3 regions of the Acetobacter ghanensis genome follow, and region 3 is predicted to be linked to each of the others. Evidence: riboswitches for the same ligand, from Rfam matches in the RefSeq annotation. Region 3 holds a riboswitch; each other region holds the start of a gene.
What was found. Region 3 has a riboswitch for cobalamin ahead of AGA_RS01115 (carbohydrate porin). Riboswitches for the same ligand answer to the same signal wherever they lie in the genome.
Positions count from the first base shown of each region.

Region 1: it holds a riboswitch for cobalamin, as region 3 does, so the genes downstream of both, AGA_RS04500 (DUF1636 family protein) here and AGA_RS01115 (carbohydrate porin) in region 3, are expected to answer to the same signal.
Region 2: it holds a riboswitch for cobalamin, as region 3 does, so the genes downstream of both, AGA_RS12585 (Rieske 2Fe-2S domain-containing protein) here and AGA_RS01115 (carbohydrate porin) in region 3, are expected to answer to the same signal.

Region 1 covers NZ_LN609302.1:916,379-923,605, forward strand. Annotated here, with positions in the region: gene AGA_RS04485 (FUSC family protein) at 1-757, opposite strand, end outside; gene AGA_RS04490 (MarR family winged helix-turn-helix transcriptional regulator) at 741-1,214, opposite strand; cobalamin riboswitch at 1,394-1,628, shown strand; gene AGA_RS04500 (DUF1636 family protein) at 1,804-2,244, shown strand; gene cobW (cobalamin biosynthesis protein CobW) at 2,241-3,293, shown strand; gene cobN (cobaltochelatase subunit CobN) at 3,305-6,754, shown strand; gene AGA_RS04515 (cobyrinate a,c-diamide synthase) at 6,758-7,227, shown strand, end outside.
Region 2 covers NZ_LN609303.1:39,261-46,487, forward strand. Annotated here, with positions in the region: gene AGA_RS12570 (LysR family transcriptional regulator) at 260-1,159, opposite strand; gene AGA_RS12575 (methionine synthase) at 1,477-2,505, opposite strand; gene AGA_RS12580 (DUF1852 domain-containing protein) at 2,533-3,516, opposite strand; cobalamin riboswitch at 3,765-3,997, shown strand; gene AGA_RS12585 (Rieske 2Fe-2S domain-containing protein) at 4,326-5,420, shown strand; gene AGA_RS12590 (hypothetical protein) at 5,417-5,797, shown strand; gene AGA_RS13520 (hypothetical protein) at 5,816-6,094, shown strand; gene AGA_RS13525 (S1 family peptidase) at 6,343-7,197, opposite strand.
Region 3 covers NZ_LN609302.1:227,608-234,834, forward strand. Annotated here, with positions in the region: gene AGA_RS01090 (FTR1 family iron permease) at 1-673, shown strand, start outside; gene AGA_RS01095 (iron transporter) at 729-1,250, shown strand; partial or broken gene AGA_RS01100 (carbohydrate porin) at 1,403-3,051, shown strand; gene AGA_RS01105 (CbtA family protein) at 3,169-3,894, opposite strand; gene AGA_RS01110 (CbtB domain-containing protein) at 3,924-4,142, opposite strand; partial or broken gene AGA_RS01115 (carbohydrate porin) at 4,327-5,878, opposite strand; cobalamin riboswitch at 6,083-6,305, opposite strand; gene AGA_RS01120 (LysR substrate-binding domain-containing protein) at 6,470-7,227, shown strand, end outside.

The DNA of each region.
Region 1 (7,227 bases), 690 kb from region 3:
GCCCTAGTCCACGAAAAGCCGTGTTTGTACTTTCTGTTTTCTGTTCCTGTCTTTCCAGCGTGTTAATAACGGTTGTTTCCAACGCATCGGGGGAAACACGCTCACTTTCCGCTTTATGAAAGGTTCTGGCATGTAGAACCGTGTCCCGGAAGGCCTGCCCCAGCTTGTGGAGGACGGTGCTGGGCTTGCGGGGAGACGTGACCATGAACACACATGCCGTGACCACAATACCCGTTGCCACAACGGAGAGGCGGCTCATGGCGGACAGAAAAATGCCGTCAGGGTTGGCAAAAGCTGGCGCCGCAATAATAACAATGGTGTAGCCTGTCAGCACAGCCGCATAAGCGCGGAAAAACCGCAAAAATGTTGCCACCATGCAGGCCAGACCGACAAAAACGGACAAAGCGGCAAAATACAGAACCGGGGACTGCACAAAAACAGCCATAACCCCGACACTGATCGCAGCACCAATGATTGTGCCAATAATACGCCACACACTTTTGGAAACCATGGCCCCAACCGTGGGGTTGGCTACAATCAGCACCGTAGTGGCCGCACTGAGTGGGGATTGGAGCTGGAACACAAAGGCCAGAAAAAGGGCAATACCGATGGAAAGGAACACCCGCGCGGTATAGCCCGCCGTGGCGACAAAGCTGTTCCACTGGGCGTCGTTGGCAAACAGAGCCGGAGCCAAGCGATTGTTGACCCATTGCAGGAGCGTGCCGGGTGCGGCGGGCAGGTCAGATTGTGTGGACATGTTGCGCTTCGAGTAGGGTGGAGAGTGAACGGATAAGAAGATCGGTCTGGCTTGGCGGGAGGGCGCAACGTATCTCCCGCTCCAGATCGGCGGCAATGTGGTGGAACAGCCTGCATTGTTCCTTGCCTGCGTCTGTCAGAAACAGGCGTTTGGCACGGCGGTCCTGTGCATCGGGCTGGCGGATGATGAGCTTCTGTTTTTCCAGCAGGTCGAGAACACGCACCAGGGCCGAGCAGTCTATGTTCATGGTCTGGGCAAGGTCACGCTGGGTGGCGCCTTCTGGCAGCATACGCAGGTAAGCCATGGGCCGCATGACGGCTAGCGTCATACCATGTGGACGCAGGGCGCGGTCCAGACGTGTGCGCCACAGCATTGCCAGACGCATCACCCTGAAGGTGAGAGCCATACCGGGAAAATGCGCTTCGTCCAGCTCAGGCATGGCGCGCGGCTCAGTCATCTTGTCTCACAAATTAGGGTCATTATAGTTGATATAGAAATTATTTGCGCAAAATAAACAAACGCCTCGTCCGGGTCAATCATGTTCCGTGTCTGGTGGTTGTGGGGTGGAGCGTTCGTGCCATCCGGTATGGCTAGGCATCATGGCGGCTGCCTTGAAATGGCGCGGTTTTTGTGCGCATCATCCTGCCACTTGATGGTGCCCCCTGATCCGGGGGTGAAAAGGGAAGATCGGTGCAAGACCGTCGCTGCCCCCGCAACTGTAAGTATTCATCACGTTCCGCCGGGGCTGTGCCTCGGGTCAACCACTGGGTCCTGTCCGGATTCGGGAAGGTGCGGAACGCCGCCGTGCACCAGCCACAGGCTGGAGGGGCTGGGTACAAGCCAGGAGACCTGCCATCACAAGTATGTAAAGCCGTTCCTGCGGGGGCGGTTGTGTTCTGGCGTTGTTTGCTGGCGGGGTGCCCGGCAGGCACGGATGTACCAGATGGTGCATTTTCTTTGCCATATGCGTGGCAGAGGGCTGGTTGTGACTGCCCCATGCCTGCCGTTGTTCCACAAGCTGGAGCAATAGCCTGTTGGAAAGACGCATGACCGCAGAGAGTTCTTCGCTTTCATCCCCCAGTCAGGCCGAGCATGTCGGCTTACCAGTGCTGCATGTGTGCGTTACGTGCAGGCGGGGTGGTCCGGCCATGGACTGCCCGCCGGGTGCGCAGTTGTTGGAACGGTTGCAAACCCTGCTGGCGGCAGAGCAGCAGGCGGGCGAGGCACCTTCCGCCGTATTGCGCTCTGTGGCCTGTCTGGCTGCGTGCGACCGGGGGTGTACGGCGGCCATAGCGATGGAGGGGCGATGGACATGGTTGCTTGGCCATCTGGGAGCAGAAAAAGCAGAAGATATTCTGGCCTATGCGCGTTTATATGCAGCATCCGCCAAAGGGACTGTCATGCCATCCCGCCGTCCCGCATCCCTTGCCAACATGGTGCTGGGGCGCGTGCCCGCACTGCTTTATAATGAACAGGAAGAACCATGACTGCTGCCAAAACACGTGTCCCCGTGACCATTATCACCGGGTTTTTGGGGGCGGGTAAAACCACCTTGCTCCGGCATCTGCTCAACCGCGCACAAGGGCACCGCATTGCCGTAGTGGTGAATGAATTCGGCTCTCTTGGGATTGATGGCGAAATTCTGCGTGGGTGTGGCGTGGAAGGGTGCCGGGAGGAAGATATTGTCGAACTGACCAATGGTTGCCTGTGCTGCACCGTGGCGGATGACTTTTTGCCCACCATGGAAGCCCTGCTGGATCGGGCAGACCCGCCTGAGCACGTTGTGATCGAAACATCGGGGTTGGCGTTACCCAAGCCGCTGCTCAAGGCATTTGGCTGGCCAACCGTGCGCAACCGTATGACGGTGGATGGGGTTGTGGCGGTGGTGGATGCCCCCGCAGTTGCTGCTGGTCGGTTTGCGGATGATCCGCAGGCAGTCGAAGCACAGCGGGCGGAAGATCCCTCCCTCGACCATGACAATCCACTGGCCGAAGTGTTTGAAGACCAGATTAACGCAGCCGATCTGGTGGTGCTGAACAAAACAGACCTGCTGGACGCAGCACAACTGGATGCCGTTGAAAAGGAAATTCGGGAACACGCTCCCCGGCCGGTGCAGATTGTGCGTGCATCTGAAGGAAAAGTGGACCCGGCTGTGCTGCTGGGCATTGGTGCCGCCGCCGAGGGTGATCTGGCTGCCCGCCCCTCGCACCATGATGCGGAAGATGGTGAGCATGAGCATGATGACTTTGAAAGTTTTGTGGTTGTGGTGCCCGAACAGCAGACTGTCGATCAGTTCCTGACTATCCTGCAGGATACGGCGCGCAGGTTTGATGTCCTGCGTATGAAAGGTTTTGCCACAGTCAGCAAAAAGCCCATGCGGCTGGCGGTGCAAGGGGTGGGGAGCCGCTTCAGGCATGAATTTGACCGCCCTGTTGGCCCAACGGAAGAGCGTTCGGGACGGATTGTGGTGATCGGCCAGAAAGGGCTGGACGCAACCGCCATTGCCAAAGCCCTTGCCGGCCAGTTGGCCGCGTAAGAGGCCGGACCATGCACCTTCTGGTTCGGGAAAACCGGACGCTGGATGAGCAGGATAGTGCCGAAGATCTGGGCCTGCCCGGAGCGGACATTGTTGTTCTGTCTTTTACAGAGAGTGACCTGCTAGGGCTGCGTCATGCAGAGCAGCAGATGCGGGCGGAAGGGGTTCTCAACCTGCCCTCCGTGCAGGTAACGGGCCTTGCACGGCTGCGGCACCCCATGTCGATCGACCTGTATGTGGAAAGCACCTTGCAGGAGGCGCGTTGTGTTGTGGTGCGCCTGCTGGGGGGGCTGGACTACTGGCGTTATGGCGCTGAGGAAGTTGCGGCATGGGCACGGGCGCAGAATGTGCCGGTGGTGTTCCTGCCGGGGCACTCAGGTGGTACGGGCCAACCCGTGGGTGGCGCGGCGGATGATGACCGTCTGGCAGCTCTGTCCCACGGGGTATCTGCTGAACAGCGCCAGCGTTTGAATGGCTTTTTTGCACAGGGTGGTCCTAGCAACATGCGGGCTGCCTTACGCCTTATGGCGGTTCTTGCCGGAAGTGGTGAGGACGATGGCGCCCAGCCCGAGCATTTGCCTGCATGGGGACCTTACCGCACCTACCCCGCAAGGCGGGAAGGTAGCCAGAATGGTGGAGCAGCCTGCTCGGCTACAATCGTGTTTTACCGTGCCCATCTTCAGGCGTCAGATATGGCGGGGATGGAGCGGTTGGCGGAGGTGCTGGCCCAGCAGGGCTGTGCGGTAGAGCTGCTGTTTGTCACATCTCTCAAGGATCAGGCGGTCGCACGGGGTGTAACGGAGCATCTGCGCCGCACCAAACCGGATGTGGTGTTGAATGCGACCTGTTTTTCCGCACGGGGAGCACAGGGTTTTTCTCCATTGGATGGAGCGGGCGCGCCTGTGTTGCAGGTGTTGCAGCCCGGTAGCACGCAGGCCTTATGGGCCGAAAGTTCAAGAGGACTAGGGCGTTCGGACCTTGCCATGCAGGTCGTGTTGCCGGAACTGGATGGCACAATAGCCACTTTTCCCATTTCCTTTCGGCAGGAGAGTGCGCCGGGTTTGCCTGCGCAACGCGTTGCGTATGAACCCGGTATTCACATGGTGGCGGCACGGGCCATGGCATGGGCAAGACTGCGGCAGAAGCCCGCGGTGCAAAAGCACGTTGGTATTGTGCTTTCCGACTACCCCGGAGCAGGGCTGGAACAGGCCGGTGCTCATGTGGCCCATGCCGTTGGTCTGGATGGGTTTGCCAGCCTGCATAACATTCTGCTGCACATGCAGCAGCAGGGGTATGCAACCGGCCCGCAGCCCGTGCCAACGGCGGAAGAGCTGGTCCACCTTATGGCGCACAAACCTGCGCAGCCTGTTTTATCCGTGGCGGAGTACCAGTCTCTTAGCGCTGATCTGGATGCTGACTTTATGGCATCGGTTGCAAAAGCATGGGGGCCGCCCGAGCAGGATGCGGCGGTCAAAGACGGAACCTTTTGCCTGCGCTATGCTACGCTGGGTACCATAACGGTTGCCATACAGCCAGATCGGGGGAAGGCGGCGGACCGTAAGGCTATTTATCATGACCCCGATACACCGCCATGCCATGCCTATGTGGCGTTTTACCTGTGGTTACGGCGTGTTCAAAAACTAGATGCGCTGGTGCATCTGGGCACGCATGGCACGTTGGAGTGGTTGCCCGGTAAGGCTGCGGGGCTTTCTCCCGCTTGCGCACCTGCGGTTCTTACAGGTGACCTGCCTGTTATCTACCCCTTTATCGTCAACAATCCGGGGGAGGCCGCAGCGGCCCGCCGCAGGTTGGGTGCAGTCACCATCGGGCATATGACGCCACCCGTCATGCAGGCCAATCTTTCGGGGGACATGCGAGAGCTTGAACGTCTGATAGATGAATATGCGGAGGCCGATGGACTGGACCCCCGCCGGGGAGGCCTGCTACGGGCCGACATTCTGGAGCGTGCCGCCCGCACAGGTGTGCTGGCCGAAAGTGGCGTACACCCCGGTGAACTGGACGAGACCGAGGCGCTGGCGCGGCTGGATGCTTATCTGTGCGATGTCAAAGACCTGCAAATTCGTGATGGGCTGCATGTTTTTGGGCAAACGGCTCCTCGTTCCACATTGCTTGTGCAGACCATTGCGCAAGCGTGTGGCAGGCAGGATGATCCGGTTTTTGTGGCGGATGTCGCGCGGCGTATAGACCAGTGTGGCACGGCGGAAATGTGCGCTCTTCTGGGCGCCCTTGCCGGGCAGCCAGTGGCCGCGGGGCCAGCAGGCGCACCAACGCGGGGGCGTGTTGATGTGCTGCCTACTGGCCGTAACCTGTTTACCGTGGACCCGCGTGCCCTGCCCACCCCATCGGCTATGGTGCTAGCAACCCGGATGGAGCAACTACTGTTGACCCGCCACCTGCAGGAACACGGCGAGCCATTGACCCGGCTGGTTATGGACATGTGGGGTTCTGCCAGCCTGCGCACTGGTGGGGAGGATCTGGCTCTGGCTTTGCGCCTTATGGGGGTGGAAGTGCAGCGGGCCGAAGGCACGGGCCACGTTTGTGGGTTTGAGGTTATTCCATTGCCGGTGCTGGACCGCCCACGGGTGGATGTCACACTCCGTATTTCCGGCTTGTTTCGCGATGCGTTTGCAGACCAGATTGCTCTGTTCGATCAGGCTGTCACGGCGGTGGCGGACCGGCGTGAACCAGAGGACTGGAACCCGCTGGCTGCGCAGGCCAAAGGGCTGGAGGGGGACGCCCGCAAACGGGCCACGGCCCGGATATTTGGGGCGGCGGCAGGCACGTATGGTACGGGGATAGAGGACCACCTGCTCCACGGAACGTGGGAAAGCCGGGCAGACCTTGGTGCTGCATGGCTGGAAGGTTCATCGTGGATGTATGGCGGTGGCCGGGATGGCACGCGGGATGAAGCCGCCCTTTCCGCTCTGTTGGGGCAGGCCGAAACCGTGCTGCACGTGCAGGACAATGCCGAGAACGACTTGCTGGAAAGCCCGGATATTGCAGCCCATGAAGGTGGGCTTGCTGCGGCAACGTATTTGGCTGGCGGTGCACCTTCCGTCCTGCATGGTGATACATCGCGCCCACAGTCGCCCCGCCTGCGGGCAACGGAGGAGGAGGTTGCCCGTATTGTGCGGGGCCGTCTTGCCAATCCGCAATGGATAGCGGGCATGCAGCGGCATGGTTACGCCGGTGCGGCGGAACTGGCGCGTGGGCTGGATGCCCTGCATGGGTTTGCCGCAACCATGCCGCAGCGTTTTGACAGGCAGTTTGATCTGGTCTTTGCCGCAACGCTGGGGAATGCTGAGTGCGATGGTTTTTTACGTAAGGCCAACCCAGCAGCGCGGGAGGCCATGCGTCAGCGTTTTGCCGAAGCCATGCGGCGCGGCCTATGGCACCCACGCGGCAATAGCGTTGCCTGTGTGCTAGATGGGAATGAATAAGGCATGACAACACAGGCCATTATGGTTGCGGCACCTCGGTCTGGTGGTGGCAAAACTACACTGACTCTGGCGCTGCTTGCTGCATTTGGCAGGCGTGGGTTGCGGGTTGGCGCGGTCAAGACCGGGCCAGATTATATAGACCCTGCTTTTCATGCCGCCATTACGGGGCGACCCGGTCTTAATCTGGATAGCTGGTGTATGCCCTCCAACCTGCTGCACAGGGTTATGCAGGCTGCCTGCCAGGATGTGGATATTCTGGTCGTGGAATCGGCTATGGGGTTGTTTGATGGTCTTTCCCTGTCGGACGGGCAGCGGGGCGCACCATCCGATATTGCTGCATTTTTTGGAATTCCGGTCCTACTGGTGCTGGATATGTCGGGGCAGGGGCAGTCTGTTGGCCCGGTTGCCAAAGGGTTTGCGCAGTGGTCACCGCATGTGCAGGTCAATGGTGTTGTGCTGAACCGTGTGGCCTC
Region 2 (7,227 bases), on a different contig from region 3:
GGCGGGCATTGATACTCGCCTGAGAGAATAAAAATCACCCAGGCAAGATGGGCCTGCATCGTCCGCTTTGCGGTCATTCGTTTGTGTTTCGGATTGTCCGACATGAGGCGACTGTGGCCTGTCTGCTCCTTTATCACTGAGCAGACAGGCAGGTCAGGGGGGGGAAGTGGAATGTCCGGTGTCGAAAGTAAAATCGAGAAATCGGACATTGTAAAAGAAAAACACGAGGAGATTCCAAGCGTGAATTTTGAAAAAATACTTAAGTTACCAAAGAAGGTAAAGCAGCAAATTCGATAAAGTCCTGCAGATATCGGACCTCTTCATCGGTTTCGCGGCAACCAAGAAATATCTGCTTTGCAATGCCCTTTTTACCAAGCTTCACCGGGTAAAGGTTAAAGCGTGGGGCATACTCTTCCACAAGCCAGCGTGGAAGTGCTGCAACGCCCCTTCCATGCGCCACCATCACCAGCATGATATCCGTGGTTTCAATCTGCTTCTGCTGTCGTGGGCCAATACCAGCAGGCTGCAGAAACTGCGTATAGATATCCAGCCGCTCGGACGGGACAGGGTAGGTGATCAATGTTTCGCCAGCAAGCTGTTCTGGCAAGACGAACTTCTCATTCCGAAGAGGATGTTCAGGGCCAATGGCCAGAACGAGTTCATAATCGAAGACCGGCGTGAATTTCAGGCCGGGTTTGTAAAGCGGATCAGGGGTGACTACGATGTCAATCTCATTGCTGAACAACGCGCCAATACCGCCAAACTGGAACTTCTGCCTTACATCCACGTCAACTTTGGGCCATCGCTCCAGATACGGGGAGACGACTTTCAGAAGCCACTGATAGCAGGGATGACACTCCATGCCGATGCGGAGTGTACCACGTCCTCCATTTGCGAACTGTTCAAGGCGGCTTTCCGCCAGCTCAAATTGAGGAAGCAGGCGGTTCGCCAAAGCAAGCAGCCATTCGCCTGCCTGATTGAGCACAAGGGAGCGTCCCTCCCGCCTCCATATCTTTACGCCAAGCTGCTGTTCTATCTTGCGGATCGCGTGACTGAGCGCCGGCTGGGTCAGGTTCAGACGCATCCCTGCAGCCGTCAAAGAGCCTTCTCGCGCGACTTCCCGAATAATTGTCAGATGACTGCGCTCCAGAACACCCATGGTCTACCTCGCGAATGCACAAAATTCATATAATCATAAAAACATATCATTTTAGTTCACTCTCACAAAATTTTATCATGATGGTTTACATGATTCTTTTGGGACAGCTTTCCATCATCCCGACCAATAACCGTGGCCTCTTGTGCACTGAATCTGAATACAAATTCGACGTCCTGCATGAAGCATGGAGGGAAAGGTCCGGAGACTGTATTTTCTTGCCACTGACAGAAAGTGTCTCCTGCTTGCTCTGGGAAGACCGCATCGACATGGTCGTCTCTGCGTTTCTTCCTCTCTTGGCGTCCAGCTACGGCAGGTTGTCAGGCCGAAAGTTCTCTGCGAACGATTTTCGTGCCTGCGCCCAGAGCATTCAACTTGCCTCGCGCCACGTCACGCGGCAAAGGGGCCATGCCGCAATTGGTGCAGGGATAAAGCTTGTCGGCATCCACAAATTGAAGGGCTTTTCGTAGCGTATTTGCGACTTCGTCTGGAGTTTCAATGGCATTGGTTGCCACATCAATGGCGCCGACCATCACCTTTTTCCCACGAATGAGTTCGATCAGATCCATCGGAACACGGGAATTCTGACATTCCAGCGAGATCAGATCGATATTGGATTTCTGAAGCTTGGGGAAAATCTCTTCATACTGCCGCCACTCTTCTCCAAGAGCATTTTTCCAGTCGATATTGGCTTTGATACCATAACCATAGCAGATATGGACGGCGGTTTCGCATTTCAGTCCTTCAATAGCCCGCTCCAAAGTGGCGATGCCCCAGTCATTCACCTCATCAAAGAAAACATTGAAGGCAGGTTCATCGAACTGGATGATATCGACGCCAGCGGCTTCCAGTTCCCTCGCTTCCTGATTGAGGATTTTGGCGAATTCCCACGCCAGTTTTTCACGACTTTTGTAGTGGTCATCGTAAAGCGTATCGATCATGGTCATGGGACCAGGCAACGCCCATTTGATGGGTTTCTTTGTCAGCGTGCGCAAAAATTTCGCACCCTCGACAAAGACGGGCTTCTCGCGTGCCACGGCACCGACAACGGACGGCACACTGGCATCGTAACGGTTGCGAATTTTAACCGTCTGACGGTCTTCAAAGTCGACGCCGCTGAGATGCTCGATAAACGTCGTGACGAAATGCTGACGCGTCTGTTCGCCATCGCTGACGATATCAATGCCAGCCCGGTCCTGATCGTCCAGGGTCAGGCGCAACGCATCCTGTTTACCTTCGACAAGTTCCTCATCCTGCAATTTCCAGGGCGACCAGAGAGTCTCGGGTTTTGCGAGCCAGGACGGCTTGGGCAGGCTGCCAGCTGTCGAGGTAGGAAGCAGTTTGTTCATAAGACTTTATCCTGTGTTTCTGACTGATCAGGCGGCGTAGATGGCAGACCACTGTTCCAGAAAATCATGATACGGTTCGATAAAATTCTCTTCCGTATATTTACCCTGTGCGGTTGCTAACTGGCTCCGCTCTTCGCGGTCGTAGACAATGCGGGTGTTTGAATAATCCTGATGTTGCAGGCTTGGCTTGTAACAGGCGGGGGCCGCAGCATTGGCATTGTAGATTTCAGGGCGGTAGACCTTCTGAAAAGACTCCATCACACTGATGGTGCTGATAAGCTCAAGAGTCGAATAGTCAGAGAGCAGGTCACCAAAAAAATAGAACGCCAATGGCGCTGCGCTATTGTGGGGCATGAAATAGCGGACCTGCATTCCCATTTTATTAAAATACTGATCTGTCAGAGAAAATTCACGCTGCTGGTATTCAACCCCCAGAACAGGATGCTGATTTTCGGTCCGATAATAGGTTCGGTTGGTTGAAACGCTGAGGCATATAAGGGGAAGCTTCCTGAAATTCTTTCTATAAGCGGTGGAATTCACAACGCTCTTAAAAAGATTTCCGTGCAGATCTCCGTAATTTTGAGGAACGGTGAACTCTACCTTGTTTTTATTGTAGCCGGGCAGCAGCACACTGAAATCATAATCCCGTACATATGAGGAAAAACTGTTTCCTGCGAGACCTTCTATGCGCCTGTTGGCCTTTTTATCGACAATCGTTGTGTAAAGAACTTCGATCAGCGGAAAGCTGTCGTTCTTGCCGGCAAAGGCGAGGTCCATCTCAATGGAAACGATTTCAAGCTCGACGGAGTAGCGATCCCCCATGGGGTTGTCCCAATGCGCCAGGCCATTGAAACGATTGTCAATCATCCTGAGCACGTTGCGCAGGTTTTCCTGACGGCTTTCGCCTCTTGCCAGATTGGCGAAATTGGTCGTGAGACGCGTTCTGTCGGATGGATGATAATTCTCATCGAAGCGAATGCGCTTTATTTCAAATGCTGTTTCCCTGATCATTGAAGCCTTCATCATGCCTGCTGTTAAGAGCCGTGCCTGCCTTATGCCGGAAGACTTTATTGAGCAGAAATGATTTTATTTCATTAAAACATAAATATCGTTCATAGATCAGATGTGATCAGGGTGACGCCGAAAATGGATAAGATCAGAGACTGATCTGCCATCTAGCATGTAAAAAATCGATATCTGCCTTCTGTCGTTCCATGATGTTCCGTCTTGCGCGCTATGTGCATCTGGCGGCATGGTGCAAGGGCGAACGCTTCGATGGTCCCGCGCGAGCGGGTTAATAGGGAACACCGTCACGCACTGGGCAGATGACCGTCCAGAGGCATAGTCGGTGGCTGCTCCCGCAACTGTAGGCGGTATGCTGCTGGTTCGTTCACCCTGAACGTGGACCACTGTTCCCATAGAGGGCGGGAAGGTTGGAACCAGTCGGCCGTGATCCGTGAGCCAGGAGACCTGCCATCGTTCAGCCACCAACCGTCGGGCGGGATGACCGAAGGGAGGAGAAAAGTCTATGCCTGTCTGCCTCGTGCTTCCACCATTCCTACTGAATCGGTTAACCGGATCTTTTCAGGCCACAGTCCCTTGTCCCGTCATTTCTGACCGATATGCGCGACACATGTTCGTGCTGCTGAAAGCCCCTGGCCGTTAAGCACTTCGGGTCCAGGAACCGGGCAATCACGCGCCTTGTCCGGTAGTGATAACGGTTACGCTTGCTCAGACAAAATGTGAGAGACGGGACAGCACTCCATACTAGAGCGTTACGTCCTTTCGCCCTGGTCTGAGCCGGATGAAATGCCGAGGCAATGGAAAACGAATTTCGTCAAACTTCAGAACATCCCGTGTGCGCAGAACACACCGATTTAAGGCGTATCAGAACCAATCCTGACTTCTGGTATCCCGTTGCATGGTCCCGTGAATTGAGACGGGAGAAAGCAATCGATGTCCGGTTTGCCGGACGTCATATCGTTGTTGTGCGTCCAAAGAGCGGCGAGCCTTACGCGTTGGACGGACTATGCCCTCACCGGCAAGTTCTTTTGGGCAAAGGCGACGTGCATGGTGACGCAATAAGCTGCATCGCTCATGGTCTGAGATATGACAGGGACGGCCAGTGTGTTTCGTCCGATGTCTCTGCCGAGGCACAATGTCTGCATCTCACGACGTGGGCCTGCCGGGAAAAAGGTGGGCTCATTTTTGTTTTCATGGGGGAGCAGTCTCTTGCGGACAAGATCCCGCTTCCTGACTTTCCAAGAGTAAAGGACAGGCGTTACCGCACGCGCCGCTTTGGTCAGGTCGTGAACTGTCATTACAGTTTCATGCATGAAAACCTGATGGATATGAATCATCAGGTTCTGCACAGTCGCCTTGTCGGCAAAATGAAGCCTCGATTTCTGGGAATGGATCACGGTGATGGTTTTGTCGAGGCTCGCTATACGTTTGTACGAACTGGCGGCAAACAGCCTTTGAGTGAAGCTCTGATCTACGGTCAGAGACGTCGTGATGGGCGGGATTTTGCCTATCGGGACGTCATGACCATCAGGACACAATATCCCTATCAGACCCTGCGTATTGAAACGCAAGGGATTGAAGAACCCGTGATGGAGTTGTGGATTTCATATGTCCCGCAGGACCGTGACGAGTTGACCAACCGTGTCTTCGGGCTGTTATCGATCAAACGATTGAAAGTGCCTTTTTTACTGGATCTGGCGTGGCCAATACTGGTCGCGTTCACGGAGCGCGTTTTCTTTGAAGATCGTGAGATCGTCGAGCTGGAACAGGCTGCATGGAAAGATCTCGGTGGCGACCATAATCAGGAAGTCTTTCCGGTTATCAATCAACTTCGTGATCTGCTCAGACGATGCGGTCAGAGACCGGATGGCGTGGGAAAGGCTGCGTCATGAGACCGCCGTTTATCCGTCCACCCTCCCATGTTCTTCATCCTCTGCTTGAAAAGATTATTCTCCTCGCACCCGACCGCACCTGCGTTCTTGCTTTCCTGGGGCAGAATTACTTTTTACCCGAAGATGAACAGTTGCAGCGGAATGGGTATGAGCTGTTCCAGATGATGGTTGCCGATTTACCAACTATACATCAGGAACGCGGCAACCATCTGGAAGCGCATTTCAGGCCACTACTGAATGCGGCCATGGAGATGGTCATGACGTTGCCCGACATGCCCGAAAACACATCCGGCACGTATTACGCGCAAGCCTATATTGCGATTCAGAATCTGATCGGCGCGCAGAAAGCCGCAATGAGCATGTATTGTCGTGCATAGTATTGGAGGAGACGGCTCTTGAATAACGTCGTGAATTATCCCGTTCAAAGCGGGGCCGCCAGATCCTATCTGGCGGCAAAAAATCTTACCAAAGAGCAGTGCCGCTTTATTCTCTCCCTTCCGATAAGTGGCGAATACGGCGTGCCTGAAACGGACCGAGGCAGCATTCGCGCATCATTGATATTGATGGGATATGTGGCTGCCGGATTTTCCACGCGGTGGGGCAGTGCGGCCGCACGTCTTACGCGTAGAGGATGCATCATGCATCGAAAGTTGATTTCAGGCGATATTTTCTGATGGAATCAATTAGCAGCCTGAAAGGACGGAAGTGACGATAACCATCTGAGGGGCGGCCCAACTGTAGAGCCCAAAACTGCGTAACAATCTGCTCTAGGATTGATAAATAGATCAGAACGCAACTTCCGCTTTGCGCACGTTCTCGCGATCGTTCTAATGACCGAGATGAGGCGACTGTGGCCTGTCTGCTCCTTTATCACTGAGCAGACAGGCAGGTCAGGGGGGGAAGCAGAATGACTGCTCTTGGATCATTTTTCTGAATTGGAAAATTCACGTTCACAAATTGGTTTAATTATTTTCTCAAAATCCATAAGCAAATTTGATTTTATACAAAATCCAAGATTCATTGGTATGTTAGATATTGTTATTAATTGATTTTTTGTTGGAACAGGCACGGCAACCAAATTTCCATGAGATGAAAACTGCGGCCCACCCCACAAAATTCCAAGAAAATGGAATCGAGTGCCAAATTTTATTTGGCCAGATTGATCCACATGCACCCCCTCGTCCAATAGAAATATTGGAGACCCACTTGAACCAGGAAAGCAGGCACAATCAATTAGAAATTCCTTTTTACCTTTAAAGTCCACTCCAAAACTTGTTGCAGTTATACCTCTCCTTACTATCGGTACATTATTCTCTTGATCCCATATTCCATTAGGATATCCAATCATAATTATATTTTCTATGGACGATAACGATTTTATAGCTTCTTCATTTGGGATCGTACTTTTATCCAATCCCGGAAAAAATGGTTTTTTACCTTGTGCATTCATACTGGAAAAAAACTGCGCGATAGGCAATATAGCTAAATCTATCTCAATATTAGGATGTTTTATCCACGCATCTTCAAAATCATTAATGTTGAAATCAAAAAAATCACCTTCTTTTACATTACCGTTATCATCAGAAGTTCTAAATCTTAACGTTCCGCTCTTTGCACCATCAATTACGTGTTTGTTGGTAACTATAGTTGGAACCATTCTTCCATTTTCTGAACGGCAAAATTCAAAAAAGAACCCTGTCCCGGTAGATGTTGCCCCATCTTTGGTTTTTGTTTGTATATGTATAGTAACGTTTATAAGTTTATCAGATATTTTCATAATTATATTTCCACTCTAGTGAATTTTATT
Region 3 (7,227 bases):
TGCGGCCTTTGCGGGCGCGCTGTCCACGGCTTTTTCCGGCAACGGGCAGGACATCTTTTCCGCCGCCATTTTGTGCGTGGCCGTGCTCATGCTCTCATGGCACGTCATCTGGATGGCGCGGCATGGGCGTGAGATGGCGCAGGAAATGAAGCAGATGGGCGCTGCGGTCTCCGCTGGCAGCCGCTCGCTTGGCGCCATGGCAACCGTGGTGGCTGTGGCCGTGCTGCGCGAAGGCATGGAAGTTGTGCTGTTCCTGTATGGTATTGCGGTATCCGCCCATGTTGGCGCGGTTTCTCTGCTCAGTGGTGGCCTGCTGGGTGTTCTGGGCGGGGCGGCACTGTCTTACGCCCTGTATCGCGGGCTGATCATTATTCCCCTGCGCCATCTGTTTGCCGTTACCAATATTCTTGTCTCCATTCTGGCGGCAGGCATGGCCTCTCAGGCTGCGGCTCTGCTTGCATCCGATGACCTTATTCCGGCACTGGGTTACGACATCTGGGATACGTCTTGGCTGTTGTCCGATGGCAGCCTTGCTGGCCGCACGGCCAAAGCCCTTGCTGGTTACACCGACAGGCCAACCGGAATTCAGATTCTCGTCTGGGGTCTGACCCTTGTGTGCCTCTTGGTTACGGAACGCTTTGTGCGCACCCGCCCACACCCCTCCTCACCATAAAACCCCACCTTTTCAACCCTGTGCCCACAGGCACACCTGATCATAGAGACCTGAAATGAAGCGTTGCATCAAAGTCTTTTCCGTTCTGACGGCTATTTCCGCCGCGTATGCCGCCCCCGCCATGGCGCGTGAATACCCTGTTGGTGGCCCGGTACAGGCCCATGACATGGAAATTGCCGCCAACTACCTGATTGGCGTGGACATGGCCCCCATGACCAAAGACATGGCTATGGGCACGGACACCATTCACCTTGAAACCGACGTGCACGCTACGGCTGACAACCCTTGGGGTTTTCCCGATGGTGCATGGGTTCCCTACATTGGCGTGGACTACACCCTGACCAAAAAGGGTTCCAGCTGGAAGAATGAAGGCGTCCTTCATGCCATGACCGCAAAAGACGGTGCGCACTACGCCAACAACGTCAAAATGGATGGTCCGGGCACCTACACGGTTGTGTTCCGCTACAGCTCGCCTGAAACCAATGGCTTCCTGCACCACACGGACAAGGAAACCGGCACCCCCGGTTTTTGGGCGCCGTTTACGGAATCCTTTACGTTTAACTACCCTCAGAAATAATTTTTTCTGAATATTAAGTAAACAAAGGCAGGAATATTGCCATATTCCTGCCTTTTTTTGTATCTCTGGGTTGCAATCATAACACATTCACCTTACCCCCCATTATCATAATAATGTTTTTGATAATTATTCGCATTATGGGGCGCATCTCAATGTCACGTTTCTGTCTGGCATCACGCCATACACCGCTCAGCCAACACAAAAAAAATAAAGCTTTTTCCAAGACTATTTTTGTATCTGTTGCGTTATCTCTCCTTTCCTCCACTGCCTTTGCGCAGAATGCGGAGACACAGCTGGAGCAGGACCGGCGACGTATGGGCAATTCCGGCCCGCTGGTTTCGGAAGTAGACCCGGCCACGGTGCGTGACAGTATGCGCGCGGCAGAAGCCGCTGCGGCCAAACCCGATGATGACCACCCCGACATGAGCGACCACCTGCTGGGCAATATGTGGGGCGCGCGCGACTGGATGGCCCGCCACGGCATTACCTTTGACATTCAGGAAGTGGACGAACTGTGGGGCAACACCACAGGCGGCACAGCATCCTCTGCCGATGGGGCAAATGGCTCGGGCACCGGCCCCGCCTATGACGGCATGACCATGCCAACCCTGACCGTGGATCTGGAAAAGCTCATCGGCCTCAAGGGCGGGATCTTCAACATCAGCGCACTCCAGCTGCGTGGGCGCTCGATCTCACAGGATCATCTGGGCGTGTTCAACCCGGCCTCCGGGTTCGAGGCCGACCGCTCCACCCGCCTGTTCGAACTGTGGTACCAGCAGTCCTTCCTGGACGGTAAGCTGGACGTCAAGGTCGGGCAGCAGGATCTGGATACCGAATTCCTGATTAGCGATTACGGCAGCCTTTACCTCAACTCCAATTTTGGCTGGCCCATGGCCCCATCGGTCAACCTGTATGGGGGTGGGCCCTCATGGCCGCTGGCCTCCCCCGCCATCCGCATCCGCTACCGGCCTACGGACCAGTTTACCGTCATGTTCGCCGCGGCCGATGATAACCCGCCGGGCAACCGCTACAACTCCCTGCCCATCCAGCAGGCAACCGGTTCCATCAGCGGGTCCAGCAATGACCCGACCAGCCAGAACGCCAACAACAACGCCTCTGGGCACCCAGTTCAACATGGGCACGGGGTCGTTGCTGATGACCGAGCTGCAATACGCCATCAACCCCCAGCCCGAGGATATGTCCAAGGTCACCAAAGACCCCGGCCTGCCGGGCATTTACAAACTGGGCGGGTATTATGACACGGCCAAGTTTGCAGACTACCGCTACAACAAGAACGGTGGTTCGCTGGGGGCTGCGGTCGCAAATGGCGGGTCCGAACGGGACCTGACCCCGCGCTGGGACCGGGGCAACTGGATGGTGTACGGTATTATTGACCAGATGATCTGGCGGCCCTCGCTCCAGTCTCCGCAGTCAGTGGGTGTGTTTGCACGCGCCACGGGGAATGGTGGGGACCGCAACCTGATCAGCTTTGCCGTGGATGCGGGCATTAACCTCAAGGCCCCTTTCAAGGGCCGTGACAACGATACGGTGGGCGTGGGCTGGGGCATTGGCCGTGCCTCCTACGGGCAGCGCCAGATTTGACCGCGACTCCGGCTCCCACGCACAGGGGAACGAAAACCATCTGGAAGTCACCTATCAGGCGCAGGTCATGCCGTGGTGGGTCATGCAGCCGGACTTCCAGTATGTGTGGAACCCTTCGGGCGGTGTAGCTGACTGGACCGGCACCAAACGCATTGGTAACGAGGCCATCTTCGGCCTCCATTCCAGCATCACTTTCTAACCAATGCCAGCGTGACCTTGCCGTAAGGCGGGTCACACCCGGACGTTCTGCCCAAACAAAAAGGGCCACGCAAACGCGTGGCCCTTTTTTATACCTCAACGCCAGTGGCAGAACGCTTTAGCGCGCCTGCACACGGGACGTTTGCAGAAGTTTTTCGGCCAGTGCGCCAAAGATCAACCCAAGCGCGGACCACATTACAAGCTGCATACCAATAGCGGCTTCGCGGAACCGCCACAGCACAACAGCGGGAAAATTATCGGGCACTTCGTTAATATCCGGCAGGCCGAACTGCGCCAGCACAACCAGCGCAATGCCAAGGGCTATGCCGCACAGCGCCCCATTCCAACGCCCAAGAGAGGCTGACAGGGCACGCCCCACCAGCAGCGAGATCATGGAAATAGCGATGGAAATGCCGACCATGGCAAAATACATGCCCGTGCGCAGCCCAATGGTTTCCTCCAACCCAACAGCAGGTGGGTTGGGCGGATATTTAAGATCTGGAATGAGCACAAAGGTTAAAAAACCAACCCCGGCCAGCAGCAGCGCCAGCGCACGCGGGCTGGAAAGTGTGAGCCGTTTGTAAGCCAGTGCAAACACAATGGCGAACATGCCGCCATAGGCCGCGCCATACATGAGCACCGCAGTCAGCAAACCATAGGAGGCCTGCACCGCACGGCTAACAAGTTCAGGTTCGGGGGCGTTACCTGCTGCGGCATCCTGTGCTGCTTCAAACGCAATGGCCAGAGCAACCTGCGGTTCGCCAAACACCTTGGCAAAAACAAACCCCAGCAATGCAGCCACAATACCCGCGGCCATGCCACGGGCGAGAAGACGACCAACCATGAGACGGATCTTTCCTGACGACTAATTATTTAATGGCAGGGGAAACCAAGAAGATGGCGGCCGTCATGCACGAATTCATGCACGGCATGGCCAGAAATCAGGGACGTAGCGCCCTGCTCCGCACCCACAAAATAGATCAGCAGTGCAGCAACGATCAGGCCGAATACACCCCACGGCAGAATGTCGCGCAGTGGAATACCGGCATCGGCCACCAGAGCGGGGGCGGTCGTATGAACAGATGTGTTCATGGTGTTATCCTTTTATGTCTTGGCATGGTGGCACAACGCGGAGCGTGTGCGGATCGGTCAGAAAATATGGATAGTCTCATGGTTGTCGTGCGGGCATCATAGATTTTCAGCACCACACGGCAAGACTTTTAACTGCCGGGCCGCCATCCTCCTGTGTCATCCCCCTGCCTGCTTCTGTCGTTATTCAGAAAGTGATGCTGGAATGGAGGCCGAAGATGGCCTCGTTACCAATGCGCTTGGTGCCGGTCCAGTCGGCCACACCGCCCGAAGGGTTCCACACATACTGGAAGTCCGGCTGCATGACCCACCACGGCATGACCTGCGCCTGGTAGGTAACTTCCAGATGGTTTTCATTCCCCTGCGCGTGGGAGCCGGAGTCGCGGTCAAACTGGCGCTGGCCGTAGGACGCACGGCCAATGCCCCAGCCCACGCCCACCGTGTCATTATCCCGCCCCTTGAAAGGGGCCTTGAGGTTAATGCCCGCATCCACGGCAAAGCTGATCAGGTTGCGGTCCCCTCCGTTCCCCGTGGCGCGCGCAAACACACCCACTGACTGGGGAGACTGGAGCGAGGGCCGCCAGATCATCTGGTCAATAATACCGTACACCATCCAGTTGCCCCGGTCCCAGCGCGGGGTCAGGTCCCGTTCGGACCCGCCATTTGCGACCGCAGCCCCCAGCGAACCACCGTTCTTGTTGTAGCGGTAGTCTGCAAACTTGGCCGTGTCATAATACCCGCCCAGTTTGTAAATGCCCGGCAGGCCGGGGTCTTTGGTGACCTTGGACATATCCTCGGGCTGGGGGTTGATGGCGTATTGCAGCTCGGTCATCAGCAACGACCCCGTGCCCATGTTGAACTGGGTGCCCAGAGGCGTTGTTGTTGGCGTTCTGGCTGGTCGGGTCATTGCTGGACCCGCTGATGGAACCGGTTGCCTGCTGGATGGGCAGGGAGTTGTAGCGGTTGCCCGGCGGGTTATCATCGGCCGCGGCGAACATGACGGTAAACTGGTCCGTAGGCCGGTAGCGGATGCGGATGGCGGGGGAGGCCAGCGGCCATGAGGGCCCACCCCCATACAGGTTGACCGATGGGGCCATGGGCCAGCCAAAATTGGAGTTGAGGTAAAGGCTGCCGTAATCGCTAATCAGGAATTCGGTATCCAGATCCTGCTGCCCGACCTTGACGTCCAGCTTACCGTCCAGGAAGGACTGCTGGTACCACAGTTCGAACAGGCGGGTGGAGCGGTCGGCCTCGAACCCGGAGGCCGGGTTGAACACGCCCAGATGATCCTGTGAGATCGAGCGCCCACGCAGCTGGAGTGCGCTGATGTTGAAGATCCCGCCCTTGAGGCCGATGAGCTTTTCCAGATCCACGGTCAGGGTTGGCATGGTCATGCCGTCATAGGCGGGGCCGGTGCCCGAGCCATTTGCCCCATCGGCAGAGGATGCTGTGCCGCCTGTGGTGTTGCCCCACAGTTCGTCCACTTCCTGAATGTCAAAGGTAATGCCGTGGCGGGCCATCCAGTCGCGCGCACCCCACATATTGCCCAGCAGGTGGTCGCTCATATCGGGGTGGTCATCATCGGGTTTGGCCGCAGCGGCTTCTGCCGCGCGCATACTGTCACGCACCGTGGCCGGGTCTACTTCCGAAACCAGCGGGCCAGAATTGCCCATGCGTCGCCGGTCCTGCTCCAGCTGTGTCTCCGCATTCTGCGCAAAGGCAGTGGCTGGGAGCATCATGCCCGCAACGGTAACGGACTGGCACAACAGGGCAAGACGCCACCGTAGACCATGTGTTTTACGTAAAAAGATCATTGAATTGTGTGCCTGTTTTTCCAACCCTGAGCGGGTTTGCGTTTGAAGAAATGCGCGTGTGGAAAAAAGGCTGTCAGACACAAAGAAACATAAGCGACCATCCACCTCCGGCACCCCCGTCCGGCGATCAAGATATGAGCGGCAACGGCAGGTCTCCTGACTTGCGGATCAACGCATCTGGTCCAACCTTCCCGGTTGCCGGGCAACCAGTGGCAGCGGCGCTTGGAAGCCGCTCGGACCAGAGACTCTCCGCCTACAGTTGCGGGGGCAGTTGCCGACTGGTCTCCCAAACGGGAGCATACGGCATTCCCTTTTATTCCGCTTGCGCGGGACCGTTGGCTATAATGGGTGCGCAATACCCCATGTTTCTGGTGCTTTGCAACGCAAAAACCTACTCCGCGCGCCGCACCATCCGGCATGGCAGGCAGGTAGAGCGGGGCCAGACCTTGCTTTTTGGGGCGTTTGGCCTCCAATGGCGTGCCAGCAACCCCAACCGTGCAACGTACCCGCCCCGTTATGGACCCACGCTACCGTATTCCTCCCCTGTCCGCGCTGAACGCCTTTGTCGCCTTTGCCCGCACGGGTGGCATCCGACGGGCGGCCACGGAGTTGCGCGTGGACCATGCGGCCATCAGCCGCCACATTCGCGACCTTGAACTCTCGCTCGGCATTACCCTGCGGGACAAGGCCACCGGAAGCCTGACACAGGCGGGCCACACCTATTACGACCGCATAGCCCCCCTGCTGGACGGGCTGGCTACCGCCACGGCAGACATGCGTAACCGCGTGGCCCCACTTACGGTGACCTGCGCGCATGGGTTTGCCTACCACTGGCTGCTGCCCCGGCTCTATGCTTTTCGCAAATCGCACCCCCATATGGAGGTGCTGCTTCGCTCGGTGGATGCCAGCGCGGCTTTCCATGTGAGCGGGGTGGAATCCACCAACCATGCCCAGATCGGCTACGTGCGTGATGGGAGCACAACGCCAGAACCGCGCGCCGTCCGCCACATGGCCATAGCCCGGCCGCCGGTTTTTCCCGTAGCGTCCCCCGCATGTATCCAAACCCTTGGTGGCCAGCCCCGCACCACGGAAGACCTGCTGGACGCCCCTCTGCTGCATGAGGAGGACGATACGGAATGGCGGCGCTGGTTTGCGGCGCAGGGCGTTCATGCCTCCGTCATTCCCACAGCGGGCAGGCTGTGGCAGGCCCACATTACGCTGGCTGCCGCCCGTGCGGGCGAAGGCATAGCCTTGGGCAACCCGTTTTTGCTGGG